Regions from separate parts of the Bartonella henselae str. Houston-1 genome, predicted to be linked through region 2. Evidence: predicted binding sites of a transcription regulator. Region 2 holds the regulator's gene; the other holds the start of a gene.
The links. Region 2 encodes HrcA, which represses chaperone genes, less so after heat shock. Its sites were predicted from a motif close to GTTAGCACTCNCNNNNNGNGAGTGCTAAC; they were not measured.

Region 1: a site for HrcA is predicted at 10,657-10,685, ahead of groES (co-chaperone GroES). Genes of this name have one in related genera too.

What each region holds. Positions count from the first base shown of each region.
Region 1 covers NC_005956.1:1,539,021-1,554,482, forward strand. Annotated here, with positions in the region: gene bepG (T4SS effector BepG) at 1-1,224, shown strand, start outside; gene AYT27_RS06865 (hypothetical protein) at 1,405-1,683, shown strand; gene murJ (murein biosynthesis integral membrane protein MurJ) at 3,004-4,575, shown strand; gene trpS (tryptophan--tRNA ligase) at 4,655-5,725, shown strand; gene AYT27_RS06890 (universal stress protein) at 5,789-6,277, shown strand; gene AYT27_RS06895 (NifU family protein) at 6,334-6,912, shown strand; gene AYT27_RS06900 (zinc ribbon domain-containing protein YjdM) at 7,175-7,507, opposite strand; gene groL (chaperonin GroEL) at 8,607-10,250, opposite strand; gene groES (co-chaperone GroES) at 10,312-10,608, opposite strand; gene fumC (class II fumarate hydratase) at 10,835-12,223, shown strand; partial or broken gene AYT27_RS06920 (helix-turn-helix domain-containing protein) at 12,913-13,298, opposite strand; gene AYT27_RS06925 (alpha-D-glucose phosphate-specific phosphoglucomutase) at 14,991-15,462, opposite strand, start outside.
Region 2 covers NC_005956.1:68,900-84,361, reverse strand. Annotated here, with positions in the region: gene AYT27_RS00305 (sensor histidine kinase) at 1-1,521, shown strand, start outside; gene AYT27_RS00300 (HPr kinase/phosphatase C-terminal domain-containing protein) at 1,545-2,009, shown strand; gene AYT27_RS00295 (PTS sugar transporter subunit IIA) at 2,137-2,535, shown strand; gene AYT27_RS00290 (HPr family phosphocarrier protein) at 2,551-2,850, shown strand; gene thpR (RNA 2',3'-cyclic phosphodiesterase) at 3,444-3,983, shown strand; gene grpE (nucleotide exchange factor GrpE) at 4,111-4,773, opposite strand; gene hrcA (heat-inducible transcriptional repressor HrcA) at 4,909-5,979, opposite strand; gene rdgB (RdgB/HAM1 family non-canonical purine NTP pyrophosphatase) at 6,290-6,937, shown strand; gene hemW (radical SAM family heme chaperone HemW) at 6,934-8,133, shown strand; gene dapE (succinyl-diaminopimelate desuccinylase) at 8,331-9,503, opposite strand; gene AYT27_RS00255 (M48 family metallopeptidase) at 9,726-10,472, opposite strand; gene AYT27_RS00250 (alpha/beta hydrolase) at 10,509-11,288, opposite strand; gene infC (translation initiation factor IF-3) at 11,482-12,000, shown strand; gene AYT27_RS00240 (ABC transporter ATP-binding protein) at 12,223-13,989, shown strand; gene AYT27_RS09075 (hypothetical protein) at 15,343-15,462, shown strand, end outside.

The DNA.
Region 1 (15,462 bases), 460 kb from region 2:
CAAAAACTCCATAACCGTCTCTCACCAAGTGATCTTCAGGCTATAAGTGAAAGATCTCATACAAAACTTGCTGAAAGTCTTGGCACATCAGTAAATCAAGCAGAAGAAATTGCACAAATCCTCACACAAACAAAAGACGTTGTCCAGATTCTTCAACAGCAGGAAAAACTTGGTCTGTATCAATCTATCATGAAAGGTGATGGCAAAGAGACTGCAAAAGTCAGCATGTCAGCAATTAAGGCAACGGAAGTTACAACAAAGTTCGAAGCATCCAAAGCAGTAGAACAGGCAGTTCGACCGCCAAAAGTTGAAACCGCAAAAGTAGTTTCAGTATCTTTCACTCAAGAAACGCAAAAAATGCTTATTGAAAAAGAAATAATTCCACCTCTTAGTTACGTGGACGTTGCTTCAAAGATTCGAGAAAGTGAAGTCGTTAAAAGCAGCATGCAAAAAATTAAAACTTTGTGTAGTGTTGTTTATGGCAATCCCGATATTTTGGAAGGCAAAATGCCGAAGATGGGAATTCCAGTGACAAATAAGAATGTCGAGGAGTTAGAAAAGTTCGCGCGCCAGGTTGGAAACTTTCCATCCTCTTGTGGTAAGATCGTTGGCTTCAGTTTTTTGGGGATAAAAAGTGAAGCACGTGCCCATGCTGAAGAGAATTTTTTGCCCTTAAGCCATGCTATTTTTAGTTACGCACATAGTGTAAAACAAGCAGAAAAGGATATTCTAGAAGCCTATTTTAAGGAACAAGAACGCTGTGCACAGTCGGTAGAAACACCCAGTGAAGAGATAACAAATCTATTTTCTCTCACTCAAGAACAACAGAAAGAAGTTTTATTAACCTCTCCTGAACTGAGAACACAGGTAAAGGCTTATTCTCAAAAACTCTATGACCGTCTCTCACCAAGTGATCTTCAGGCTATAAGTGAAAGATCTCATACAAAACTTGCTGAAAGTCTTGGCACATCAGTAAATCAAGCAGAAAAAATTGCACAAATCCTCACACAAACAAAAGACGTTGTCCAGATTCTTCAACAGCAGGAAAAACTTGGTCTGTATCAATCTATCATGAAAAGTGATGGCAGAGAGACTGCAAAAGTCAACATGTCAGCAATTAAAGCAACGCAAATGACAAAAAAGATCACATCATTAAAAGCAGTAGAACAGATAGTTCGACCGCCAAAAGTTGAAACTGCAAAAGTAGTTTCTATGAGTAGATAAGCATACCTGAAACTGTGTTTATATGGTCCCTTTGTGCGATTGTTTTGTGTAGATTGTCGAAGAGATGTTGTTTAATCATAAAAATTGACATTTCTCTTTTAAGTAAAGCTATAAAAATAACGTAAAGGTGGAGAGTGCACAAAAGAAGCTTTCAAAAACAAATATTGCTATTGAGAAAGCTTGAAAGGAAATATCTATGAAAAAAACCAAACGAACCATTCTTTATTTCTTATAGCAAAAGAATCGATACAAACCCGCCAAGAAATTGATGTAAAAACTCATGAAAAAATAAATTCAGCATCAAAGAATTTCTGTTATTCTAAGAGTAAAGTACTCAAAAATAAGCATGGGATCAAAGAGGCAAGCGCTTTAAAGAAACAATGTATCTATGATGTAAAAAAGCAATGGCCAGACTGCGCTGAAAACCACTACCAGAACAGTTTAATTTTGCATCCCTAAAACATATGCATCACAGCCTCTTTAAAAATAGGTTTGAATGGGCTGGACAGACTCGTAACCTCTCCTTTACATTTGCAAATGGTAGTACTACCTTTACACAAGTCATAAAAGAAAAAGAATTGACAAAACCTTTTACCGCCGGAAGAGAAGTCCAAAGAAAACTAAACAAATTAAATAAAATGCTTGTAGAAAAGAATAATTTAAAAGATTTAACCCGCCAAGCATCTGTTTAAAATGACCCTGAAATGGTTACACAGCTAAACTATACACTCCCTTTCAGAGCAAACCAATAAAGCACATAACAAATGTTCTTTCAAAATTTAGGCAAGGTGCAATCCAAAAGCGAGACTTTTCTCAATGCTGACAAACTCATTTCACGCCAATACCTTTGAATAGTATAAAGATAAAGCGATTGAGCACCACAATTTTTACACTTATGAAGGAGCAAGGAGGTACCCTTATTCTCTTTGCCAGCTCAAAATGTTGCGACAGCCCTTGTATTGAGACAATTCATTAAAAGGCATTTTCACCTCTTTTCTTTAAGTGTTTTTACCCAATACGCTAGCCCCACTTACGATAGCCAAAGAAATAGTTTTTTTAATTCAACATAAACAAGTTTGCAATGAGAGAACCTTACGATATTCAGGTTTCTCATTCAACACGCAAAACGGTGATTTATTTCTATAAATCAATATCTTACAATTTATTAGTGGCACATTGAAGCGTTTTAGATCATTTATGAATACTCTTCGAAACTATATTTCTATTTTAGAAGAGTTGAAGGATAAAAAGAACAAGTTTGGCGTTCTCTTTTCGCTGCTGTTCCTTTTAACCACTGCCATAGAAGTGTGCAAACTAATCCTCTTCAGCAACAGAGCAAAAAGCTCCCATCCCTCGCTTATCCGAAAAAAATGAAACAAGGCACAAACATGATAAGCTTGCATGAAATATACACTTGCTTTGGACTATCCTCATTAAACGTGGTTATTGGAAATACGACACACAACTGATAAAACGAACGATAAGCCAGCTTCCGCAATTCCCTGTGCCTTTTTTCTCTTTATCGCACTATTCTATCTCTTCAGCTTAAGAAAAAAGAATATTGATTGTTTTAGCGAAGCAAGACAAAATATAAGAAAGCAATAATAAATACAGCTTAAAGAGCATAAAAGCCCTCTTGTTGATAGAAGGATAAACACCATCGTACAACGCTTTAAAAATGTGGTATTATATTGGCACGCTAATCAAATTTTTACAATCTAAAATGATTTTATTGATTTTTTCATTCCCTCTCTTTTATGACAAACCAGATATATTTTTATGATCCTGATTAAAAAATTTGCAACCGTTGCTTCTGGAACCCTGATGAGCCGTATTTTTGGCTTTGTTCGTGAAATGCTAATGGCAGCAGCCCTTGGAACTGGTCCTGTTTCCGATGCCTTTAACGCTGCTTTTCGTTTTCCTAACACATTCCGTCGTTTTTTTGCTGAAGGAGCCTTTAATGCGGCTTTCGTTCCTCTTTTTGCAAAAAGAATCACTGAAGATGGTCAAGAAACTGCATGCAAATTCGCAGAAGAGGTATTTGGCGTTCTCTTCTCACTGCTGCTCCTTTTAACCATCGCCATGGAATTAAGCATGCCTTTTTTGGTACGAACCATTATCGCTCCAGGTTTTGCAGAGGATGCCACAAAATTTAACGCTACGATTCATTTTACAGCAATCATGTTCCCCTATTTAACTTGTATGTCTTTAGCAGCTATGATGGGAGGAATGCTCAATGCCTTGCGACGCTATTTTATCGCAGCCATTGCTCCCCTCTTTTTAAATATTATTTTGATTAGCGTGCTCGCCTATGCTTGGATCTATCAGCTTGACACTTGGCATATCGGCTTAAATCTTTCTTGGGGAGTCTTGGCCGCAGGGCTTCTCCAACTCACCTTGATTGCGGCTGCACTACGTCAAAGTGGAATGAAAATTTTCCTCCGCCGTCCCCGTTTCAGCTCCAATGTTCGCAAACTTTTAACGTTAGCATTCCCTGCTGCTATTACAGGAGGGATTACACAAATCAATTTGTTAATTAATACCAATATTGCCTCTAGTCAATCAGGTGCCGTATCCTCTTTGATGTATGCCGATCGCCTTTATCAATTGCCCTTAGGAGTGATAGCAATTGCTATTGCGACCGTTCTTTTACCAGAATTAACAAGAGCCCTTCGCAGCAAAAATCACAAAGAAACTCATAATTTACAAAACCGCTCTATTGAATTAACTCTGTTATTAACGCTCCCCGCATCTGTGGCATTTTTAATACTCTCCACCCCCATTGTTAGTTTACTTTTTGAACGTGGGCAATTTACCAGTTTGTCAACACACTATGTTGCCCAACTGCTTAAACTTTATGGGCTAGGACTTCCCGCTTTTGTCCTAATAAAGATCTTTATTCCTAATTTCTTTGCCCATGAAGATACAAAAACACCGATGATTATCACAGGCATTTGCGTTTTCATCAATATCAGCCTAGCCTTAATATTATTTCCAATTTTGTCAGCACGGGGCATTGTCATTGCTGAAATTACCTCTGGATGGATGAATGCACTGTTGCTTTGGACTATTCTCATTCAACGTGGCTATTGGAAATACGACATACAACTGATAAAACGAATAACATGTTTGATTATCACCACTCTTTTAAATACTATAGCCCTTTATTACGTCTTTGATGTGATTGACTTTTTGTCTTTCCCTTTATCCTCACAAGCATCGTTTTTCTTGCGTGCTTCCACCTTGGCAGGGATAATGGTTGCCATACTCTTGGTACACTGTTTCGCCTATTTTTTACTGGACACCCGTTCCTTTTTCCTCACCCTCAAAAACTTTAAAAAACGCCTATAAATATTTTGTCTTGCTTTCAGCAAGAGGCTTTGTCAAAAAAACATAAAACAAATAACTTTACTAAAGAAAGAACACTCCTATGGACACCTTCACACCACTTGTCTTTTCCGGAGTACAACCGAGTGGTCACTTACATCTTGGCAATTATCTTGGAGCCATCAAGCATTGGGTTGAACTGCAAACGTCCTATAATTGTCTGTACTGCGTTGTTGATATGCATGCCCTCACCGTTAATCCGGATCCACTTGCCTTGCGTGAATCTACCAGAGCAGTTACAGCAGCCTTTTTAGCTGCTGGTATTGATCCAAAAAAACACATTATTTTTAATCAATCTCAAGTTTTTCAACATGCCGAACTCGCATGGATTCTAAATTGTATCGCCCGTATTGGTTGGCTCCAGCGCATGACACAATTTAAAGATAAAGCAGGAAAAGATCGTGAAAAAGCATCCCTTGGACTTTTTGCTTATCCAAGTCTGATGGCTGCCGATATTTTACTCTATCGTGCCACACATGTTCCAGTGGGCGAAGATCAAAAACAGCATGTTGAACTCACCCGTGATATTGCTCAAAAATTCAATAATGATTATGCACAGCGTATTGTAGATTTAAACTTTTCTGTTACAATGCAAATGGGTGAGGAAAAAAAACAAGTTTTTTTCCCTCTTCCAAAGGCGCTGATAGGGGATACAGCTATGCGCGTTATGTCGTTGCGCGATGGCACAAAAAAAATGTCGAAATCGGATCCTTCCGATTTTTCGCGCATTAATCTAACAGATGATGCTGATCTTATCGCAAAAAAAATACGCAAAGCAAAAACGGACTCCGCCCCTCTTCCCGACACGCTTGCAGCCTTAGAAGAACGGCCAGAAATCGATAACCTGCTTGGTATTTATGCTGCCTTTGCACAAATAAGCAAAGAAAAAGCTCTTTCAGAGTTTTCCGGACAACAATTTTCGCTTTTTAAAACAACCTTAGCTGACCTTGCTGTCGAGAAGCTTGCACCAATCACCCAAGAACTCCGTCGACTTCATCAAGAAAGTAGTTATATTGACTCTGTTTTGCACGATGGTGCACAACGTGCCAGTGCATTAGCAGAAAAAAATATGAAAAAAGTCCGTGAAATTGTTGGATTTTTGCACAATATATGAACCAATTAAGCTGAAGCTGTAAGGGTAAAGAATTTGTCTGCAAAAAATAGAGAAAACCTCAGGATTTCTAAGCAAAACAAAGCGAAAACAAATCACAAGCGGAAAATTTTAGTCATTATCGATGAGACACCAGAATGTCGGCGCGCTGTCGCCTTTGCTGCACAGCATGCCCAAAATACTAAAAAAACATTGGTACTACTCTGTATTGTTGATAGTGTAGAATTTCAACATTTTTTGGGCGTCAACAATGTTATGCGAACAGAAGCAATACAAACTGCCCATAAAGTTTTAGGAGAAATTGCCAGTGATGTACGCACTACGCATTCCCTTGAAACGCAAATAACTGTGCGTGAAGGCAAAAAAATTGATGAGATTGCCAAACTGATTGACGAAGATAAGCAAATTGCACTTATTGTTTTAGCTGCCAGTGAACATACAGAAGGACCCGGACCGCTTGTGCAATTAATTGGCAATCGGGGAACAGCTTTTTCAATCCCTGTTATCGTTATTCCAAGTAATCTCGCTGATGAAGATATTGAATCCATTGCCTAAAATAGTGTATTCTTCATTCAAGAAGCGCCCTGATCCATCCCATAAAAGGAGAGTCTATGTTTATTCAAACTGAAACCACACCAAACCCTGCAACACTGAAATTTCTGCCAGGTTGTGTGGTACTTTCCGAAGGTGTGTTAGAATTTCGTGACAGTGAAGAAGCTGCTAAAAATTCCCCTTTAGCAGCCAAACTGTTTAATATTCCAAATGTCAATGGTGTTTTTTTTGGCTATGATTTTATTACCGTGAGCAAAAAAGAGGGAGAGTGGCAACATCTCAAACCAGCCATTTTAGGTACTATTATGGAACATTTTCTGTCTGGTGATCCGGTTATCAATACCAATGCCACAAGACAAGCACAAACGCACGCCCTTAACGAAGAATTTTATAACGAAAAAGACGCCGATATCGTCTTAACAATTAAGGAACTCCTTGAAACACGTATTCGCCCAGCCGTTGCCAATGATGGTGGAGATATTACTTTTCGCGGATTTGAAAACGGTATTGTCTACCTCAATATGCGCGGTGCTTGCGCCGGATGTCCCTCTTCAACCGCAACGCTAAAACATGGTATTGAAAATCTTTTACGCCATTTTATTCCAGAAGTTGTAGGTGTTGAAGCCATGCCTCAATAAACAAATGAGATCTGATAAAAGAGTGCTTAAAAGCACAAACGCCATAGCGGCCTTAGCTGGCTTACTGTCGAAGTACAAAACACCACAGTATTGAACATGATTGCTACGAATAAGTCAGTCTCCGATAAATCTCATCACTCCTATACAACACTAGAGACGATCTCTTTAAAGAGAATGAAAAGTAAATTATTTCCTAAAATAAGCCCCTCAACTGTGTACCTACATTTTACCAAACAAGCGATGTTTCAAACATTGTAACCAATTAAACTTTTTTCACGAATTCCGACTTTAAGCCAATTTGGCCCATTCCAGGGATTTTGCAATCAATATTATGATCTCCATCCACAAGGCGAATATTTTTCACCTTCGTACCACTCTTAAGAACGGATGCAGCACCTTTAACTTTAAGGTCTTTGACCACAATAACATTATCTCCGTTTGCCAAAATCTGGCCATTGGCATCAACGATATTGGAAGCAGAAGTATCTTCGTCCTTTTGTGGCCACTCATGTGCACACTCAGGACAAACAAAATTTTCACCCTCTTCATAAGTATAAAGGCCGCCACAATGAGGACATTTGGGGTATTGGTTCATACATTCTCTCTTTTGTTTAAGCAAAATCATTCCTCTAAGCTTTCATAGAGTAAGAAGTGCTTACTGTCCATTGCTAAAGCAAAACAGCTAGCAAATACAGCATTTTACCCTAGAACTCTGAAGAATGAAACATACCACAATAAATGAGAACAAAATTTACAAAATACCGCGACAAAACATTCTCAAAAAAAAATGCTTTCCATAAAAATACTTAGTTTGAGCAAAAAAGAAAAAGCATAAGAGAAACACAACACCTGATAGCACAATAACGATACATCTTTGAGACACATAAAAACAAGCTCTACGAACAGTTTCAGCTTTTGATGCCAGATAGGAATGAGCGTATTAGGTCTCTCTATTTGTGTAATTGTCTGAAATGGGTATACAGCCTAAGTTGGGAAGAATATAAAGCCGTAAAGGTAAAAACCAGCTTCCATCTTTACACTCTCCTTTTAATTTGGCTTTACAACTTTCAAAAACACCCACGATACTGTCTTTTAAAGAGTGGAGTATGCGCATTGCCTCACGCTTTTGTTTCTCACGTTCTTTAATGGGGCTACGCCTCTCATGAAGAACAGAACGCTACTGTGTCGTGCATGCACGCATTTGTTAAAAAAAACATCTCTTAAAGCACCCAAACCCATTTCACGACAGCGCCCATAAAAAGCCCATGAAAGGTATAACGGTAAAGCCATTGTGCCCCCCTCTTTACACTTAATGAAGGAGCAAATCGGCACCATCATTCTCCTTTGCCAGCTCAAAATCTTACACCTGCCCTTGCATTAAGACGGTTCATGAAAGGCATTTTTATGTTTTTCTTTATGAAGTTCCTACACGTCATCCCTGCTTGTGACGTGCAAACAAGTGATTTTCATTGATTCACTTTAAGAGGGTTTATAATGAGAGAATCCTACGATATTCGCAGCTTTTATTCAATATATGAATGAGTGAATTATTCTTATAAATCAATGTCTTGTCTACCACGAAATCACATAAAAGCCAGAAAATCGTAAAAAATGGAGAAATTTGATAAGAGACAGGAAAAACCTACAAAAAAACGGGCCAGAGAGGCCCGTTTTCTTTTATCTTTATCAAGGGCTTAGAAATCCATTCCGCCCATTCCACCCATTCCGCCACCAGGCATTGGAGGCACTGGTGTGTCTTTCTTTGGAACTTCAGCAACCATTGCTTCTGTTGTAATGAGAAGGCTAGCAATTGAGGCAGCATTCTGAAGAGCAGAGCGCACAACCTTCACAGGATCAACGATTCCCAAAGCAATCAAATCACCAAATTCACCGGTTGCGGTGTTGTAACCAAATGTATCTGCATTGTTTTCAAGCACTTTGCCAACGATAATCGCTGCTTCTTCACCGGCATTGGTAGCAATTTGGCGTGCTGGCGCTTGGAGTGCACGACGAACAATATTGATACCAGCTTCCTGATCAGGATTGCTTCCTTTAACAGTCAGGGCATTTGCTGCACGCAACAATGCGGTTCCACCACCGGCAACAATACCTTCTTCCACAGCTGCACGTGTTGCGTTCAAGGCATCATCAACACGATCTTTCTTTTCTTTCACTTCAACTTCTGTTGCTCCACCAACACGGATAACAGCAACACCTCCAGCGAGTTTAGCAAGTCTTTCTTGCAATTTTTCACGGTCATAGTCAGAAGTTGTTTCTTCGATCTGTACCTTGATTTGGTTGACGCGCGCATTAATTTCGCTCTTTTGTCCAGCACCATCAATAATCGTGGTATTTTCTTTAGAAATATTGACTTTCTTTGCACGACCAAGCATATCCAAAGTGACATTTTCCAATTTAATGCCAACATCTTCAGAAATAACCTGTCCGGATGTTAAGATTGCAATATCTTCTAACATGGCTTTACGGCGATCACCAAATCCTGGAGCTTTCACAGCAGCAATTTTCAAACCACCACGCAGTTTGTTGACAACGAGCGTTGCCAAAGCTTCACCTTCCACATCTTCAGCGATAATGAGAAGTGGTTTACCAGACTGAACAACAGCTTCAAGTACTGGAAGCAAGGATTGGAGATTAGAGAGTTTCTTTTCGTGAATAAGAATGTAAGGATCATCAAGATCAGCCACCATTTTCTCAGCATTGGTGACAAAGTAAGGGGAAAGATATCCACGATCAAACTGCATTCCTTCAACGACTTCTAATTCCGTTTCAGCAGTTTTTGCTTCTTCAACGGTAATGACACCTTCATTGCCAACTTTTTCCATGGCATCAGCGATCATTTTGCCGATTTCAGCAGCACCATTAGCGGAAATTGTTCCCACTTGTGCAATTTCTGCTGAAGTTTGGATTTTTTTCGCTTTTTTGAAAAGATTTGCCACCACTTCATCAACAGCAGCATCGATACCACGTTTGAGATCCATTGGGTTCATGCCTGCAGCAACGGCTTTTACACCTTCTTGGACAATAGCCTGTCCTAAAACAGTTGCCGTTGTTGTTCCATCACCAGCAATGTCATTGGTTTTAGAAGCAACTTCACGCAACATTTGCGCACCCATATTTTCGAACTTATCTTCCAGTTCGATTTCTTTTGCAACGGATACACCATCTTTTGTAATGCGAGGCGCACCAAATGATTTATCGATCACCACATTGCGCCCTTTAGGGCCGAGTGTTACTTTAACAGCGTTAGCAAGGATATCAACGCCGCGCAACAAACGCTCACGCGCTTCACGGCCAAACTTGACTTCTTTAGCAGCCATTTAATTTCTCCTTGGAGTTATGTCCTAAATAGTAGAAAATGAAAAAAATTGAGAGGTTGGATTAACCCAAAATCCCCATAATGTCAGACTCTTTCATGATTAAAAGGTCTTCCCCATTAATCTTCACTTCGGTTCCAGACCATTTTCCAAACAAGATACGGTCCCCTGTTTTTACTTCTAAAGGCACACGCTTCCCATTGTCATCGAGAGCTCCATTACCAACAGCGATAACTTCACCTTCTTGAGGTTTTTCCTTCGCTGTATCGGGGATGATAATCCCACCAGCAGTTTTATTTTCAGATTCAACCCGACGGACAACAACACGATCGTGAAGTGGGCGGAATTGTATGTTAGCCATATTTTAAATCCTTAAAATTTAATATAAATGAATTAATCTTAAGTCTTTGTTAGCGCTCTTTAAGAAAGAGTGCTAACAATGACTGGAATATAAAATTGCCACTTCCTAATGTCAAGGATTCTCTCTAAAATAATTTCTCTTAGGAGACTTCAAAGCCTTGCCTCCTTTTTCTATTTCGCGTTATCTAATCTCTTTTATTAACCACTGAACACAAAAGGATCTAACCATGGTTGAAACACGTCAAGAAACGGATAGCTTTGGGACGATTTCAGTCCGTCAAGACCGTTATTGGGGCGCACAAACTGAACGCTCATTGCATAATTTTAATATTGGCATAGAAAAACAACCCCTCACCATCATCTATGCCTTAAGCCTTATCAAAAAAGCAGCAGCTGTTGTGAATATGGAAAAAGGCAAACTCGCAAAAAACATTGGAAAAGCCATCATTACTGCTGCCGATGAAGTGCTTTCCGGTGCATTTGACACGCATTTCCCCCTTTCTGTTTGGCAAACAGGTTCTGGAACACAAAGCAATATGAACGTCAATGAAGTGATCGCCAATCATGCCAATATGCTTTTGGGAGGAAAATTGGGTAGCAAAACACCTGTGCATCCCAATGATCACGTCAATATGAGCCAATCGTCAAACGATTCCTTTCCCACAGCACTTCACATTGCTACTACCCTACAAACGCGCCAACACCTCTTTCCTATCCTTGACGCACTTATTACCACTTTAAAGAAAAAAGAAGAAGAATTTGCCGATATCATCAAAATTGGACGTACTCATACCCAGGATGCCACACCCTTAACTTTAGCGCAAGAATTTTCGGGCTATCGCACTGCACTCGAAGCCAACCGCCAACGCATTGAAAATGCTCTTTGTGATGTTCAAATGCTTGCCCAAGGAGGTACAGCTGTTGGAACAGGGCTGAACGCACCGCAAGGCTTTGACATAGCTTTTGCGCAAACAATCAGTACATTTACAGGAATACCCTTTAAAACCGCTAGCAATAAATTTGAAGCCCTCGCTCATCATGGAGCTCTTGCGCATTTCCATGGTAGCTTAAATGCATTAGCAGCTGATCTGTTTAAAATTGCCAATGACATTCGGTTTTTGGGATCCGGTCCACGCTCAGGCTTGGGGGAACTAAGCTTACCAGAAAATGAACCAGGATCTTCCATCATGCCAGGCAAGGTTAACCCCACACAGTGTGAAGCAATGACCATGGTTGCTTGCCAAGTCTTTGGCAATCATACCAGTGTAACATTTGCCGCAAGCCAAGGGCATTTTGAACTCAACGTTTATAAACCTGTCATTGGCTACAATGTTTTACAATCGATTACGCTTCTTGGGGATTGCATGCGCTCTTTTGATCTTCATTGTATTCAAGGATTACGCGCCAATCGAGTTCACATTCATTCTCTCATGGAACGTTCTCTCATGTTGGTGACAGCGCTTGCACCAGAAATTGGCTATGAAAAAGCTGCCGCAATTGCCAAAGCAGCGCATAAAAATGACACAACTTTGCGTACCGAAGCACTCAAACTAGGAGTTTCTGGAGAAGATTATGATCGGTTGGTTGATCCCAAAAAGATGATCCATCCACAATAAGGAACAAGGTACAAATCTTCTTGAAACAACCCTTTTTGTAAAAACATCGGACTATCCCATAGTCCGATGTTTTTGTATGTTAAATAGTTTACCATCCTCTCTTGCAAAAATCTGTTAAATGTAACCTTTTGCAAAACTTGGAGAACTTTTGATCCTGGGCATATTGACATAGAAAGTTTTTATATTTCTCATACCAAAGGCATAAGAGTGCCTTCCTTTGTTATCTGATCAAGCCCCAAAAATAATAATGAATTTTTTATTTGTTAAATAAGAGCCTCGAATACAAAAATATTTTCTCATTTCAAACCCTCGTATTCAGAAGCAATAAAAATCATTCGCTTGCATATCATAAGCAAGATGAGTATGTCGATAAAAACCATTGAACATGAGAAATAAAATACCTCTCATAAACCATCTCAATACAACGGATATCGCAACATTTTGAGGTTGGCAAAAAGAATAATGCTGCTGGCTTATACCTTACACAAAAGGTGGTGGCATCCAATAGATCTTGGATTATCCTCACGGATAACATCATGAAATGAGCTGAGAAGTAACAGAAGATATCTCTTTAAAGCAAGGGTGTGCATAAAAAACACAATGGTGCGCTGTTTTTCATGGGAAGCCATTCCCCCATTAAAGAATGCAATAAACAAAAATATGAAGCAATGTGCGCCCTCTATATGATTTTAAAAACTTTCATTCTGATCAGAGATCAATTGTAAAATTGCCCTTTGTTTGACTGAGGTGAGAATTCGAAATCTTTTGAGCAGTAGGTATTCCTCTCTGCTCGAGATGATTTCATCATGCTGGATAAGGTGCTCTTGTTGTGTGAAGAGATCAGCATAAAAAAGGCAATAGGAACACTCAAAATATCAGCAATTTCCTTTAAACGCCCTGCACTCACACGATTTAATCCTGTTTCATATTTTTGAATTTGTTGAGGGCTGACCTTCAAGTGGTCAGCTAATGTTTTTTGAGACATTTTCAGCATTTTTCGCCGAAAACGAATTTTTTTACCAACAAAAATGTCATTATGAAGATTTTTGTCTTGACGAAGATTTCTCGCTTGCATCTTCCCCCCGCCGGTTGCGAGCGCCCTCGCATTGGTATTCCGGGAGCTTGAAAGTACTGAACCTAAATCAGCTTTTTTTGCTTTTAGTGCTTGTGGCACCTGGACATAGCAAAATCTCCCGGAATCCCGGGACACCCACATCAGTGGGTTCATTTTTATGTATTAAGCTTTCGGGCTTGTTTTCCCTATTGGTCGTTGCGTATGCGACCAAAACATCTTTTAAGTCATAAAGGAATTTCAGGGGATTTACAATAACAATTAAAACAGTTTTGTTTTTATGAGAGGCGACGTGTTTTTCATTCAATCAAAAACAATGAGAAAAGGAGAGACTTCGGAATTTTCGAAATAGTTTAGCTATTTTGCGCATTGGATATTGCTTGCTAAAGCAAATAAAAGTGTTTTGCTTTGCTAAGTAAAAGTATGGATTGATCGCCTTTATCTTTATAAGTCGTTTAACTTTATAACTTGAGTAAAAATTTTGAATATTGGACTATGTTATCATCAAAACTCTCTCCTTGAGCAGCAAAAAACCGTTATAAGCGGAATTGCTGTCGAGTAAAAATCGCTTAAAATTTTAAGCTGAAAATACACTATACTTCTTATGAAGTGCCCTGAGAAACTCTCTCATATGAAGCGTTCGAAAAGAAAATGATGGTGCCAAATTGCTCCTTCATGTCTTTCATAAGCGTAAAGTTGAGAATATAGATTTACTATTATACCCCCCTTCACGGAGGGCACCATTAAAGAGGTTTAAGTGCATTAAGACATGTTTTTTACAGCAAACACATTCATAAACAATACAACAACATTCTATTTTAGGGATTCTGTTTTGTGTGAAGGACATGCTCCATAAGATACATGAAAAACAAAAGCATAAAGCAATGTGCAATTTCTACTCTTTAAAAGAGATCGCTCTAGATAGTTTTGAAAATCGTAAAATCGAAGAAACGAAGAAGCGTAAAAATAAGCTGCTTAGTTTTCATTTGCGTATAACGCTATAGCGTTAAAGAAACGTATCTTACCGAGCGCTGTTTAAAAAAATTAAAGAAATTTTTATGCATAAAAAGGACACGACTTTACGCACAAAAGCATTCAAATTTGAGGATTGGTAAGGATTATAACCGTAAGCCGAATTCCCAAAAGAAGATTGATTTGCAAGAAATACCCAAGAGATAAAAGAATGTCTGCTTCCTCAGGATAGCTCCTTATGTTTATATGAGAACATCGCAGTGTTCACACTCACGGTCTTGTTACCAAAAATAGAATATTGTTTTTTTGAAAATCAGATTGTGAACGCTTCTCTATAAGCGAACGAAACCTTCCAGAAAATAAGGTTTAGAATCCCCCATCATGGGAGAAAAAATTAACTATCTGTAACAGCAAATATGACTCTACAACCCGGCTTACCATCATACTCTTTGCCAGACTTCCAATGTTGCGACAAGCCCTTGATATTTGAGACGATTCATAAGAAGCATTTTTACCCCTTTAGTTCTTGTCCTTAACAGTTTTTACCCACACGCTACTTCCACTTATGACGTGCAAACAAGTGTTTTTAATTGATTCAATCTGAGAAGTGCTTGTGATAAGAGAAGCTTACTGTATTCGAAATTCTGATTAAAGTTGAAAAATGATGATTTATCATTATAAACTAATGTTTTTTACCAGAAAGAGACAATGTGAAACCGTTCTCTATGTGATAACATCAGGCTGTGTGCGCCTCAAATGTTGTTTTATGTTTAATAATTGAAAGGCTGCCTGTTGTACAGGCTGAAGCACTTTTTGTGGATCTTGATTATGTTTACGGGGATCGCCCTCAAACTGCTCAAAATAAAGGCGTAAGGTAGCGCCTACTGTTCCTGTCCCCGATAAGCGTACCACGAGTCGTGCTCCATTTTTAAAAAAAATACGCACACCCTGCCCAGTACTGATGCTTTGATCAACAGGATCATGATAAGTAAAATCGTCTGCTTTTTCGACAGAGAGTCCCGCAATTTCGCTTCCTGGTTTTGGTAAATATGCACGTAATGCATTGATGATTGCGGAAGCTTTACATGTTTCTACTTCTTCATAATCATACCGTAAAGTGTAAAAGCGCCCATAAGTGCGCCAATGCTGCTGCACAATTTGTGCCACAGTTTTTCCTGTCACCGCTAAAAGATTC
Region 2 (15,462 bases):
ATCGCTGGAGCCATTGCTGCTTCTGCAACAGTAGATACAAATTCTATTCTCATTGATCCCCAAAAGCTTTTAGAATTACAAGCTGGAGAAAGCGTTACACCTGCACCTCAATCAACAGACTCTTGGGACTTTCCCATTAATCCTGAACAAGTTGCTCCTCTTTTACGACGCCTCATCACACCTAAAACGACAAGGGCACGTATCTATGATCGTGATGCTACTTTGCTTCTTGATTCACGCGTTCTTTATTCTAGTGGTGAAGTTTTCAGCTATGATTTACCCCCACTTAAAACTGAAAAAAAACTGTGGGAGCGCCTCTATTCATGGTTTTCAAATGCACTTTATGGCAATGGTCTTGCCATCGATAGGGAGCAAGCAAAAAAACGGGGTATTGTTCATCCAGAAGTTTACCGAGCTCTTAATGGATCACTTGCAACCGCTAAACGACGCAACAGACAAGGTCAATTAATCGTTTCTGTCGCCGTGCCTGTTCAACGCTATCGAGCTGTGGTAGGTGCGCTTCTTCTTTCAACCACCGGTTCGGATATTGATGACATTGTAAAAGGTGAAAGACTGGTTATTTTTAAAGTTTTTGCCGTCGTAGGCAGCGTGCTTTTGGTACTTTCTCTCTTTTTAGCCCATACGATTGCGCATCCATTGAGTAAATTATCTGCCTCCGCCAATCGTGTGCGCAATGGCAATAATAAGCGTGTTGAAATTCCCGATTTTTCAATGCGCGAAGATGAAATTGGTCATCTTTCAACCTCTATTCGTGACATGACCAATGCCCTTTATATGCGTATTGAAGCCATTGAGCGCTTTGCTGCTGATGTAAGCCACGAATTAAAAAATCCGCTTACCTCACTGCGTAGTGCTGTTGAAACCCTTCCTTTGGCTAAAAATGAAGAAGCACAGGAACAATTGATTGAAATTATTCAACATGATGTGCGTCGTCTTGACCGTTTGATTACTGATATTTCTGATGCATCGCGACTTGATGCAGAACTTGCTCGTGAAACGGCGCAAATTGTTGATGTAACACTACTTTTGGAAAGCCTTGTTCATGCTGTTCAGGAAGTGTACCGTAATAGGCAAAACATTGATATAAGCCTTAATATTATCCCACGTCCTCATGGAAAACCTTACCTTGTATTGGGACATGAACTCCGTTTAGGGCAAGTAATTTCCAATCTCATTGAAAATGCACGTTCTTTCATTCCCCATGATAACGGCAAAATTTGTATAACTATGAAAAGTAATGCTGCAAATCTTGTCTTAATTATTGAAGATAATGGCCCTGGTATTCGCTCAGAAAATATTGAACGCATTTTTGAACGCTTTTATACTGATCGACCAAGCGAAGATACATTTGGACAAAACTCAGGACTCGGTCTTTCTATTAGTCGACAAATCATTGAGGCTCATAATGGGACAATTACAGCAGAAAATATTGTTGACCCCGAACTTGAAAATAGTAAAACTGGCGCACGTTTTATTATTGTCCTTCCCTTCGCTCGATAAACCCTTTACCCAAAGTAAAAGGCATGAAAACAAAAAATAAAATACTCCATGCAAATTGCCTCCAATTGGGAGGAAAAGGTCTGCTGATTATAGGTCCATCTGGTTCAGGAAAATCAACTCTCACACTCTCCTTGCTCGACCGTGCTGGATGGTCAAAACGTGAAGCAAAACTTATCAGTGATGATTATACAATGCTGCGTGTGGAAAATGGAAAACTTCAAGGATCCACTCCAGAAGGTTTACAGGGTGGTATCGAAATTCGTGGAGTCGGACTTTATACGATAGAGTTTGAAAAACAAACAACCATCGATTGTGTCATTCTTCTCGGTCCTGAATATGAGCGCTTTTCCACAAATCAGACTTTCAAATTTGCAGATCTACACATTCCTCTTTTAAAACTCCCTAGCCTCCATGAAGCAGATTGTACAGCCATTTGCCAAGCTATTGAGGCATTCTTTTTTAGAAAAGTATGGTTGAAATCTGTCTAATTTTTTTCGAATAAAGAAAAAATCATACTTTTTGCCTTTTTTTTGCAAATTTTTCTTGGCAACAAAACAAAGCTTTGTAAAATGTTTTTCTCATCATATCTCTTTACTTAACAGGAGTTTTTATAAAATGATTGGACTCGTGCTTGTAACGCACGGGGAGCTGGCTGTTGAATTTCTGCATGCTGTAGAACATGTTGTTGGAACACAAGAAAAATTCGCAACAATATGCATCTATCCTGATGATGACATAGATCAACGCCGAGGCGATATTATAGCCGCAGTCTCCTCTACAGATACAAATCATGGCGTAATCATATTAACAGACGTGTTCGGTGGAACACCATCAAATATCGCTATTCCTGCCATTGAAAAAGGACGTGTTGAAATGATTGCGGGAGTTAATTTACCCATGCTTATTAAACTGATTTCTATTCGCCAATGTCCTGATATTTCATTATCAGAAGCTTTAAGAATAGCGCAAGAAGCGGGGCGTAAATATATTAATGTACCAAGTATGACCTTATAACAGATAATTAAACTCATGCTTTCCAAAGATCCTCTACCACCATCTATACTCAGTCGCCATTTCAATATCTGTAATAAACGTGGGTTGCACGCACGTGCTTCTGCAAAATTTGTCCAAATTGTTGACAATTTCAACGCCATCGTTGAAGTTGAAAAGGATGGACAAACCGTTGGGGGCTCATCAATTATGGGACTTATGATGTTAGCAGCTTCATCGGGTTGTAATCTCACTATCCGCGTTTGGGGACCAGAAGCAAGTGATGCGCTCGATGCTCTTGAAAAACTCATAAATAATAAATTTGGAGAAGAGAACTAGAGCTTTACACAAAAAAAGTATGATCATCTCTAAAAATAAAAAGAGACTTTTCCTCATCATTATTTTTATCGGATTTCTCGTTTTCTCTTAAGTCCTATCAACATTCATATTCGTTATGAATTGGCGTTATAATTACCATGGGAAAAAGTGCTTTTAGCGGTTGTGTTGTGCATAATATTTCTGCGTGTGCTCCTCTTTCCCATCGATATTTAACCAGTTTGAATACTCGTTGAGCCTTATGAAGGTCATTACGCTTAAACATTCATAGAGATAAAAATATTAAAGTCGCTTTGAATCTCCTTTTAAAAAAGATAAAGACGATCTCATAATCAAAAATCTGTTAGTTTTCCTTATTAGCTGTATTTGTGACGCTAATAACGAAAGCACAAGCGATCTTCTCAATGCATATCTTTGCGATGGAATTCATGCAAATGTGGCGTTTATTGGAATTATAATCATTCTCTTAGATTCATAATTACGCACGCCATTTTTTGGCTTTTCTTTTTCTATACCATTACACTATTGGTAGTGCTATATTAATCTTCAACTTCTCAACCATTACGCTTCAGTGGCATCTTTTTTTAAGGAAAACTATGTATCGTCTTTTTAGTGCCCTTCAGATTCCTCAAAAAACAACTCAAGAACTCATATCGCTGCAAAATGGCTTACCAAAAGCACAATGGATTAACCCACAAAACTTTCATATCACTTTGTCTTTTTTTGGTGAGATTGAAAGCTTACTCGCAGATGAACTGATACGTGCCTTTGACACAATAAAGCTTCCTCCTTTTGTCCTACACATAAAGAGTTTTGAAATTTTTAGTTCAGAAAATACGCCACATTCTCTTGTTGTCCGTATTGAGCCTTGTGAAACTCTCAACCTTTTACACAAAAAGATGCAGTGTATTCGCAATCACCTAAGATTACCTCCTGATGAAAGACAATTTACTCCGCATATCACTCTTGCTAGGCTGCTCGATATTCAACCTGAAGATCTTTCTTACTATCTGTCTTCTCGAAGTAATTTTTCGTTCCCCCCCTTTGAGGTAAACAATTTTGTTTTATTGTTATCGCCCTCTCCCTCAAGCAATGCTCCTTATATCGTAAAAGGAAGCTGGAGACTTCAAGGGTAAAAGGGCGTTCTTCCACCCTTTAGAACTCTCTTTTATAAAACGCCTCTTTATAAAACGCCTCACGAAAGTGGAAAAGTTACATATGTTGCCATATTTTGAGGTCAGAAGAAATCGTTATTGATGTTTTTTAATCCGAATCACTTTCAACAGAGATATCTTTCGCACCTCCTTTTGCGACACCCACGATAGCTGGACGCAAAACACGTTCACCGATAATGTAACCAGCCTGAACAACTTGCTGAACGGTGTTATCTGGAACATCAGAGTTAGGAATTTCAAACATCGCTTGATGAAAGTGAGGATCAAATTTTTGCCCCTCTGGATGAATTTTTTGTACCCCATGGCGTTCTAGTGCTGCTATCATTGCACGCTCTGTCATTTCAACACCCTCAGCTAATGTTTTTAAACCAGCATCATTCTCCTTTGCTCCTTCTGGAATAGCATCCAAAGCACGATTGAGATTATCAGAAACAGATAACATGTCCCGTGCAAAATTAGCAATTGAATAAGCTTTCGCATCAGCCACATCACGCGCAGTACGGCGTCGAAGGTTTTCCATATCTGCAGCAAGACGTAAAAGCTGATCTTTCAATTCTTTATTTTCATCTTGCAAAGCAGCCAAGGGATCAACCAATGCCTCTCCTCCTCCTTTAACGTCTGCATCAGCTTCTGCTGCATGCGCTTTTAAAAACTTATCGGCAGCTTGTTTAAGTGCATCGCGATCAGATGGATTTTTCAAATCGCAATTTTCAAATGAAGCGTCAGTAAATTTGTTTTTTTCATCAGACATAAAAATTCCATTCCTTCATAAGATTTGTTATTCTCGATATCGAAATTTTACAGACAAAAATCAAGGGCTATTTATGCATCTTAATGCTACGTAACTAAAATAAGCGTTTATCGTAAAAATATTCATTTGGTTACTTTAACGCAACAACTGTGACACAAGTTGAGCCGTATAATCAACCATAGGCACGATTCTTGCATAATTAAGCCGTGTTGGTCCAATAACTCCTAAAGCACCAATGACTTTTTGTTGTGAATCACGATAAGGTGCTACAACTAAAGAAGACCCAGAAAGTGAAAACAACTTATTTTCTGAACCAATAAAGATACGAACTCCCGAACCTTCATCCGTTAAATCGAGCAACTGAGCCATACTTTCACGCGTTTCAAGGTCATCAAACAAATGTCGTAACCGCTTTAAATCTTCTTCTGCCTTTACATCTTCAAGCAAATTACTCCGCCCACGAACAATAAGACGGATTTTATGATCAGCACCTTCGCCTCCCCAAAGAGCTAACCCTGTTTCAACAAGATGATGAGACAAATGATCAAGTGCAGCCCGTGTTTCTGAGCATAAACGTGCAATTTCCTCTTTAGCTTCACTCAATGTAAGCCCCTGAATATGCGCATTAAGAAAATTTGTTGCCTCCGTCAATTGTGCATGGGTAACACCTTCTGGTAAATGAACAATACGATTTTCAACCCCACCTTGTTGAGTCACTAAAACAGCAAGAGCGTGCTCCCCATCAAGGCGTACAAATTCAATATGCTTTAATGTCCCTTCGTGTTTTGTCGCGAGAACGAGCCCTGCTCCACGTGAAAGATCTGAAAGAACTTGGCTCGCTTGAACAAGAAAATGTTCAACTGATTGTGCATGACCTGCTTCCTTGACTTGAGCTTCAATATTCTCCCGCTCCTCATTTGGCAAATCACCCGCTTCCATAAACGCATCAACAAAAAAACGTAACCCTGACTGTGTTGGCATTCGCCCGGCAGATACATGAGGTGCATAAATCAAACCAAGATGTTCAAGATCACTCATCACATTGCGAATCGTCGCAGGTGATAATGTCTGCCGCAAAAGCCGTGAAAGATTTCGTGATCCTACAGGCCCTCCATCATTAAGATAAGCCTCCACAATATGGCGAAAAATATCTCGCGAACGTTCATCAAGATATTTTAGTTCATCATCAATAAGTTTGTGCTTCATCACAATTAATTCACTACTTTAAAAACACTCTCTTTTTATATAAATTTTGCCAAGGTTTGGTCAAATGGTCTAAAGCAGTGTAAAAGTATAATACATATTTATGCTATCATCAAAAAGAAAGATACTTTGTATATGCCTTTGCAATAATTGTCCTCATCAAACATAGAAGATTTCATTTGAACGAAATATTAATAAAAATGCAAAAAAAATTATATCTCGTAAAATCTGGCAGAACTCATATTATATGTTCGTTTAAACTGATTTTTAGTCCAGAAAATAACACCCTCCTTTCATTTTTAGAGAGACGTATATGAGAAGCATAGCAAACAAAAAGCTCGTCATTGCTACACATAATATTGGCAAATTGCAGGAAATTACCACCTTGGTTGCTCCCTTTGGTTTAACAATACAATCAGCCAAAGAGCTCGGATTACCTGAACCAAAAGAAACAGGAACAACATTTGAAGAAAATGCTTATATCAAAGCCTTTGCAGCTGCAAAAAATACAGGACTTCCTGCCCTCTCTGATGATTCAGGATTAGAAGTGGATGCACTGAATGGTGCACCAGGTGTTTATACCGCTGATCTCGCTCTTCAATCCGATGGTACACGCGACTTTTTAAAAGCTATGCAAAAAATAGAAGAGAAACTCCAAAAAATCGGAGCACATAAAAAAAGCCAACGAAAATGCCGGTTTATATCGGTTATATGCATTGCATGGCCCGATGCTCATGCAGATTATTTCCACGGACGTGTTGAAGGGTCATTCATTTGGCCACCACGTGGAGATAAGGGTTTTGGCTTTGATCCCGTTTTTTTACCAGATGGATATAAAAATACCTTTGGTGAAATGACAACGGAGCAAAAACATGGTTGGAAACTCAATGATCAAACACCGCTCTCTCATCGTGCATGTGCCTTCAAACTTTTAGCAGAAAACCTTTTAAAACTCTCATGAATGAACCTTTTGGCATCTACATCCATTGGCCCTTTTGCGCTGCCAAATGTCCTTATTGTGACTTTAATTCGCATGTTCGCCTTCATGGTGTTGATCAACCACGTTTCGTAACCGCCTTTGAACGTGAAATAGAAACACAATATCATAAAATAGGTCCACGTTGTATTAAGAGTATTTTTATTGGTGGGGGAACCCCATCGCTTATGACACCTCAAACTGTTGATGCCTTGTTGCAGATATTGGCAAGAACGTGGAACATCGATGATAAAGCTGAAATTACAATGGAAGCGAACCCATCCAGTGTAGAAGCAGAGCGTTTTCGTGGATACCGTGTAGCAGGGGTGAACCGCTTGTCTCTTGGTGTACAAGCACTCAATGACAAAGCACTACGACAACTTGGACGTCTCCATGATGTCAAACAAGCTCTCCATGCTATTGCTTTAGCACGGAAAATTTTCCCCCGTTTATCCTTTGATCTTATCTATGCCCGCCCCGGACAAACACTCGAACAATGGAAATGTGAACTTTTTCAAGCCATTGATTTAGCAGCAGACCATCTTTCTCTTTACCAACTAACTATCGAAGAAGGAACAGCATTTAAACGGCTCCATGCCGCAGGAAGACTGTTTCTCCCCGAATCAGAACTTGCAGCAGATCTCTATCAACTCACACAAGAAATAACCGCACTACACGGGCTTCCAGCTTATGAAATCTCCAATCATGCAATTTCTGGTGCGGAATCAGTGCATAATCTTCTCTATTGGCGTTATCACGAATATGCGGGTTTTGGTCCAGGAGCTCATGGACGCTTTATTGAGCACTCACAAAATCATTCTTCTGCCTCTTCAAAAGCAGATCCTTCTCAAATCGAAAACCGTGAACGTTCTGTCACAATCAATGAAAAATATCCAGAACATTGGCTCGAATTGGTAGAAAAGACAGGACATGGCTGTATTGAGACAGAACAATTGACGACAGAACAACAAGCAAACGAAATGCTCCTTATGGGTTTGCGTCTTTGCGAAGGTTTGGATCTTATACGCTACAAAAGCTTAAGCTCTAAAAACTTGCCCATGGAAAAACTTATCGATTTACAACAACAAGGGCTGGTAGAAATGGTAGAAAACCAACGCTTAAAAGCGACAAACAAAGGACGCATTCTGCTTGACTATATTATCAATCAATTGGCACACTAAAATCTTGATGGTTTCAACCTGTCACCTTTTGTTACATTAGTTGTGAGAGAACAATCACATACCCTTTTTCGACAGAATTACGCCTTATCTTTTCCATTCATTCGAGCCAATGTTCTGGATATTTTTCATTGATTGTGACAGAACGTTCACGGTTTTCGATTTGAGAAGGATCTGCTTTTGAAAAAACACGCGTGTGTTTACGCAAAGAAATCAACAATGAAACATTCATAAATAGAAGTGAGAGTTTCCATTGCATCAACAGTGACACACTCATCCACCATATGCATCGTCTGTCCAGGTAACCCAAATTCAATCACTGGACAATAATCTTTAATAAAACGCGCATCCGATGTGCCACCTGAAGTTGAGCATTCTGGTATATTCCCTGTCACACTTTTGATCGCATTTGATAATGTGTTAATGAGTTTATCATTTTTAGTCAAAAAAACATCCCCTAAACTTGGAATCCACTCAAGCTGATAATAAGGGTATTGACCGTTATTGTTTTTCGATTGCACTAAAGCAAGACGGTTTTCAATTTCTGCCATAAGCATTTCTTTTGTCCAAAGATCATTGTAACGTATGTTAAAATGGACCGTTGCCTGCGCTGGAATAACATTCATCGCGGGGTTGCCTGTATCAATTGCTGTTAATTCCAAATTACTGGGTTGAAAATTCTCTGTCCCTTCATCTAAAGTCGTTTGTATCAATGATTGTATAAGCTTACTTGCTAAAGGCAATGGATTAGCTGCCCGCTCAGGAAAAGCAACATGACCTTGGCGCCCCTTAACGGTCATGATACCAGAAATTGATCCTCGGCGTCCAATCTTGATTACATCACCAACAGTTTTTACGCTCGTTGGTTCTCCTACAAGAGCTGCTGTCCATTTTTCGCCTTTTTGTTCTGCCCATTTGAGAAGTTTAACTGTACCATTCAATGCAGGACCTTCTTCGTCACCGGTAATCAAAAGGCTTACCCTTCCTTTAATGGTGCGTTTCTCAAGAACTCGAGCAAATGCCGCAACAAAACAAGCAATCCCGCCCTTCATATCGACAGCACCCCGCCCGTATAATTTCCCCTGATCTATGACACCCTCAAAAGGAGGGTACTTCCAGTTTTCCAAATCACCTGGTGGCACGACATCCGTATGACCAGCAAACATAAGATGCGGGCCCTCTTTTCCCATTTTTGCATAAAGATTTTCAACATCCTCTGTATTTTTATCGGCAAAAATAGGACGCTCAACATGAAACCCCATCTTTGTTAAAAATTGTTCCAAAGTTGATAAAGCACCCGCTTCATGAGGCGTAACAGAAGGACAACGAATAAGTGCCTGTAATATCTGAAGTGGATCTGTAAGAACAGGCATAAGCGCTCTTCCAATCTAAATTGAGAGTTATAAAATTAGAGTTATTAAGCTGAATTACAAAAAAGATAAAGCAAAAACATTGAAGACACTCAGCAAACCAAGCAGGGGAAGACAATTGTGCTGAGAGCTTCAATGGTTCCTTCATCATACGTGACGAAGCATACAGATAACGGTGTTTTTAACAAAAAGTTCCATTCATTATTGGCTTCTTCAAGGTTTTTTTCATATCTCCAACCTATATGAATGAAAATTGACTGCCTGCAACATATGACCATTTTCCTTCAACCAAGTGCGATATGCTTCACTTTTTGGGCAAAGTTTTTCACAAAGAGCCCAAAATTTTGGTCCGTGATTCATTTCAATAAGATGAGCGACCTCATGGGCAACAACATATTCAATAACTTCTTGTGGCGCCATAACAAGACGCCAAGAAAAAGAAAGGTTACCATGTATTGAACAGGAACCCCAACGACTCTTGGTATCTTTATAACAAATTGATTTCACTTTACGCTCTACTTTACGTGCATAGCATTTCACCAATGGCGTTATAATGAGTGCAGCCTGCTTTTTTAAAACATCAGCAATGCGTCTTGGCAGGTATTCTAATTGCCCATAAACAACAATTTTGGGCTCTTGTCGTACATCCCCTGCAACGATTTCTGTTATTCCGCGTCCTTCTTTACGCTGTATGGTATGTGGAATACCCAATAAAGGAATCTTTGTACCCTCTTTGAGATAAGAATTTGCGTGAGCAATTTGCACGCGAGCAAGGCGCGCTTCAATCCAAGATTGGTGCTTTGCAATAAAACCTTGAATCGAATAGAGGTTTATTGCCGGTGGCGTTGTTACACAAATTTCCCGACCCCTCGCATCAATACGTAATATAAGACGACGTGCGTACTTATTTTCGCGTACCCTTATCGGCACAATGCGATCAGAGAAAATAAAATGCTGTTCATAAATGGTCATACATTATATCTTTATCATCAATGAATTATTTGGTCCTTATCCTGCATTAATTCGGTCAATCAATATGCTTAACACTGTTTCAAGACACTCTAAATCCTGTGGACGCGAAAAACGGTGATCTGCATCACGAACGAGTGTCAACGTTACATCATGTAAAGGCAAATGATTCATTAAAGTCAATGTATGTTGATAGGGTATCTTATCATCCTCCATTCCTTGTAGAATATGAATAGGACAACCAATATCAAGACATCCTTTCATAACACAGTTGTCTCGTCCATCTTCAATCAACCCTTTTGTAAAAGGCATCGGCTCCTCATCACCAACTGCAGGTCGTTCAATATACCCTTTTTCTTCCAAAATTTTCCATTCCTCCAGGCCCAATTTTGGTTCCACTAATGTTTGCGTAAAATCAGGAGCTGGCGCAACCAACACCATGCCAGCAAGCCTTTTATTTTTCTGGGCTAACATCATAGCAAGCTTCAATGCAATCCACCCGCCCATAGAAGAACCAATCAAAATTTGTGGCCCTTCACAATAGGTCTCAAAAATCGCTAAACTCTCCTTAACCCAACGTGAAATTGTTCCTTGAAAAAAATCACCTTCAGATTCTCCATGACCAGAGTAATCAAAACGTAAACAGGACAAGTCATTCTTTTGCGCAAAATTATCAACCAACATCGCTTTGCTTCCTAACATATCGGATTGATAACCAGAAAGCCAAACCAAACCAGGAAAGCAATGGCCTTTGCGATGCCGAACTGCAAGAGCAGTATTTTCAAACGAAAAAAATTGACAAGGAATATTTTGATCCATTATTCTCTTCCTCCATAAAATATTTTCTCTTCATAAAAGAAAAATTTCTATCCTCTAAATTATCTCCCAAAATCATAAATCAAATAATGAAAAAGCATGAATTCTAGTTGTTTTTCTGTGTATAATTGTATATTAAATTGTATTGTAGGTGAATCAAAATTAAGGAGCGTAAACCATTCGCAAACCATTTAAAATGACACATACCCCAAAAGATGGGCCACGTGCAAATCAAGATATTCGGGTTCCTCGCGTTCAACTTATTAATGATGAGGGGCAACATCAAGGAGTGGTTACAATACAAGAAGCTCTTGCTATGGCTGCAGAAGTCGGCCTTGATTTGGTTGAAATTGTACCAAATGCAGAACCTCCTGTGTGTAAAATTATCGATTTGGGCAAATTGAAATATCAGACCCAAAAAAAAGCGGCTGAAACACGTAAAAAACAAAAAGTCATTGAGATTAAAGAAATTAAGATGCGTCCAAATGTTGATGTTCATGATTATGGAGTCAAGCTCAAGGCTATTCATCGTTTTATTGGTAATGGCGATAAAGTAAAGATTACTTTGCGTTTTCGTGGACGTGAAATGGCACACCAAGATCTTGGATTAAAGCTTCTTCAGCGAGTTAAAGAAGATACAAGTGAAATTGCTAAAATCGAATCTGAGCCAAAACTCGAAGGTCGTCAAATGATGATGGTGATAGCAGCTAAATAATTTTTCATGGGAGTAATATAGAGAATACAACTCATCTAGAGTTGGTTTAGGAATATGATTTAAAAGTGCCACGTAAGGCAGGTGGTGCTTTTAAGGGTTTGATTGTTTTCCACCAATCCTTCTATTTAAGAGAATACCCTTTTTATCAATTTAAAGACTCAACGTCTTTAATAAGAATGCTTCGATCTTGCATAAAACAACGGTAGAATATAGAAGCGCTTCATGGTTAAAAAACAAATTTCTACTTTTGATAAACATCTTATCATCCGTCTTTTGCGAGAAAATTTTCATAAACACGCACGTTGGTATAGTGCAGCTATTTTTTCAATGATCATTATTTCCTGTACAACGGCAGCGAGTGCATGGATCATGCGTGACGTTGTTAATTATATTATTGATGCGCAAAATTTTGGTATGATCATTGTAATTTCTATCATCATTGCTTTCATTTTTATTCTTAAAGGAATTGCAACTTTTGCTCAGACTTATTTTTTGAACAAAGCAGGTAATAGTATCGTTGCTGAACAACAGCGTAAAATTTACGCACGCATGATGGAACAAAGTGTCTCTTTTTATCACAATAACACTTCATCTGATCTTCTTGTACGTGTCACCCACAACGCTACAGCAGTGCGTAATATCATTGATATAATTATTACAACTTTTGTGCGTGACTTGCTTTCTGTTAGTGGCCTGTTGCTTGTCATGTTCATTCAAAACTTTACGTTAATCACTCTTACTTTAATAGTAGGACCACTCGCCTTTTTAGGGGTTCGAATGGCTTTAAAACGTGTTCGCCGTCTAGTGGAAAAAGAACTTCTCTCACTTGGTGAAATTATCAAAATTGTGCAGGAAAGTACCATTGGTATTCGAGTTATTAAGGCTTTTTCATTAGAAGAACTAATGAGAAAACGTATGAACAAAGCCATTTGTAATGTTGAAAAACAAGCAAACAATATTGCGACACTTCAAGCCATTACCAACCCAATTATGGAAACACTCACTGGTGTCGCCATTGCAGGTATTATCTGTTTTTCTGGTTACCTCGCAACCCAACGTGCAGGCGTTCAAGGTGAATTCATGTCCTTCATTGTTGCTTTACTTCTCGCTTATGAACCCGCAAAAAGACTAGCAAATGTACGTGTTAAAATTGAATCTGGCTTGGTTAATATCCGTACAATGTTTGAAGTACTTGACCATCCCCTTACGGTTATAGAACATGAAAAAGCTAAAGATTTGCATAAAACTCAAGGAGCTATCCGTTTCGAAGACGTATCGTTTGCATATACCGATAACCAAATGGTGTTAAAGGACGTTAATCTAGAAATAGAACCCGGAAAAATGACAGCATTGGTGGGACCATCTGGTTCAGGAAAATCAACCTTTATCAACCTTATTATGCGTCTTTATGACCCTACAAAGGGACGCATATTGATTAATAATCAAGACATTCGCTATACTACATTTCGCTCCTTGAGAAATCTAATGACTTATGTAGGACAGGATACTTTTCTCTTTCAAGGAACCGTTAAATATAATATCGGGCTAGGAAAAGAAGGTGCTAGCGACGACGACATTATAAAAGCAGCAAAAACAGCTAATGCTCACGACTTCATTATGGATCTACCAAATGGCTATGATACACAGGTCGGTGATAATGGTTGTAATCTCTCAGGAGGACAAAAACAACGACTCGCTATCGCTAGAGCAATGCTCCATGATAGTGAAATCCTGATTCTTGATGAAGCAACAAGTGCTTTAGATTCGCACACGGAAGCACAAATCAGTGAATCCCTTTATCATCTTACCAAAGGGCGCACAACTATTATCATTGCTCATCGCCTTTCAACAATTGCTCGCGCTCATAAAATTGTTGTCATAAAAAATGGTGAACTCATTGAACAAGGTACACAAAAAGAATTGCTGGCAAAAGAACACAGTTTTTACAAAAAACTTCATAATATACAATTTAAAAAGCAAAAGTCCTAGTTTTTAAACATTTAAGTAAAATTTAAGATAAAAAGTGGAGAGATGATTATATTCCTTTGTAAAGAATAGGAATATAACTAGAAAAGAATATTATATCACATACAGCGATTGATAAAAGTTTGACGATTTATTGAAAATACGTTTTTAGGATTTTCATAAGAATTGGAAATTTTACCCGTTATTTCCTTGAAAAAATTCACCTCATTTGAAAGCAAAGACTCAACAGTGAGAGTTTACCCTTTTCTTAAGCAAGGAGCCCATTTTAAAACGTTCAACATCAAATTCTGAAAGAGTTACCAAGGACCGTGATGCTGAATCAATGCTACTTTTGTCCCTGCTTGTCCCCATGCTGCTGATTATAAATTATGCTATAAACTAAAGATAAACTCGGCATGAAAGGAAGTATCAGGAAGAAATAAAGAAGGATTTATCACGAAATTCCTTGTTGTAATTGATGCTGTGGATAAAGTCTTGCAATTTTATTCTCATATCGAAGAATTGGAATGATATTTCTAAAACACTTTAATCTCTTGAAAAGTTTGAAAATACATATGTTATCATTGATAAAGACTATGATCCTGATGCGTGAAAAAAACGAATGAGGAGCAAAACAGTATTCCTATCCTATTAATCAAAAATGTTACATATTGATTTATAAAGATAATTCATCGCTTTGCAATTTGAATGAGAACTCCGAATATCCTAAGATCTTCTCATCTCAAACACTCTCATCGTGAATCACTCAAAACCATTCTCTTGCATGTTACAAAAAGGGGGCGGGGCGGCGTGCGGATAAAAACAACTTAAAAAAATAAAAATGCCCCTTATGAACCATCTTAAGTACCAAGGCCTGTCACAACATTTTGCGCTAACCAAGAGAATAACAGTGCCGACTTACTCCTTCATAAGCATAAAGAGGGTAGTGCACAACGGATTTCCCATTATATCCTTCACAAAAAACGCCGTCATCATCGTGAAAGGAGCTTAGGTGTGCTGGATGTCTCTTTAAAACAAGTGTGTGAATGAAATACAGAATGATGTCCTGTTTTACATTGAGGCATATGACCCTATTAAGAACATGAGAAACAAAAATGTGAGGCAATGCGCACTCTCCATTATTGAAAAGATATTACTCCTCAATGCTTTTGAAAGCCGTAAGCCGAATTAAAGGGTGATGATAAGGCTGGAAGTTGGTTTCTATTTGTACAACTTCATATTCTTCCCCAATGAGGCTGTTGCCTTTTCAGAGATTATACAAATAGATATACGCAATGTTCTTCCGATCTGCATACAAAAGCTGCAACAGCAGAGAAAGCACTAAACTGCCTTAATCTTTATCTCAAACACGCTGCTGTGCTAGGTTTAGATATTGATTTACAAAAAAAAGAAAAAGCACGAGCTTTACTAAGAAAACAAGGTGATAAAACCACTAATAGACCAGCTATGGATTGGAGAGATATTCCGGCTCTTTAT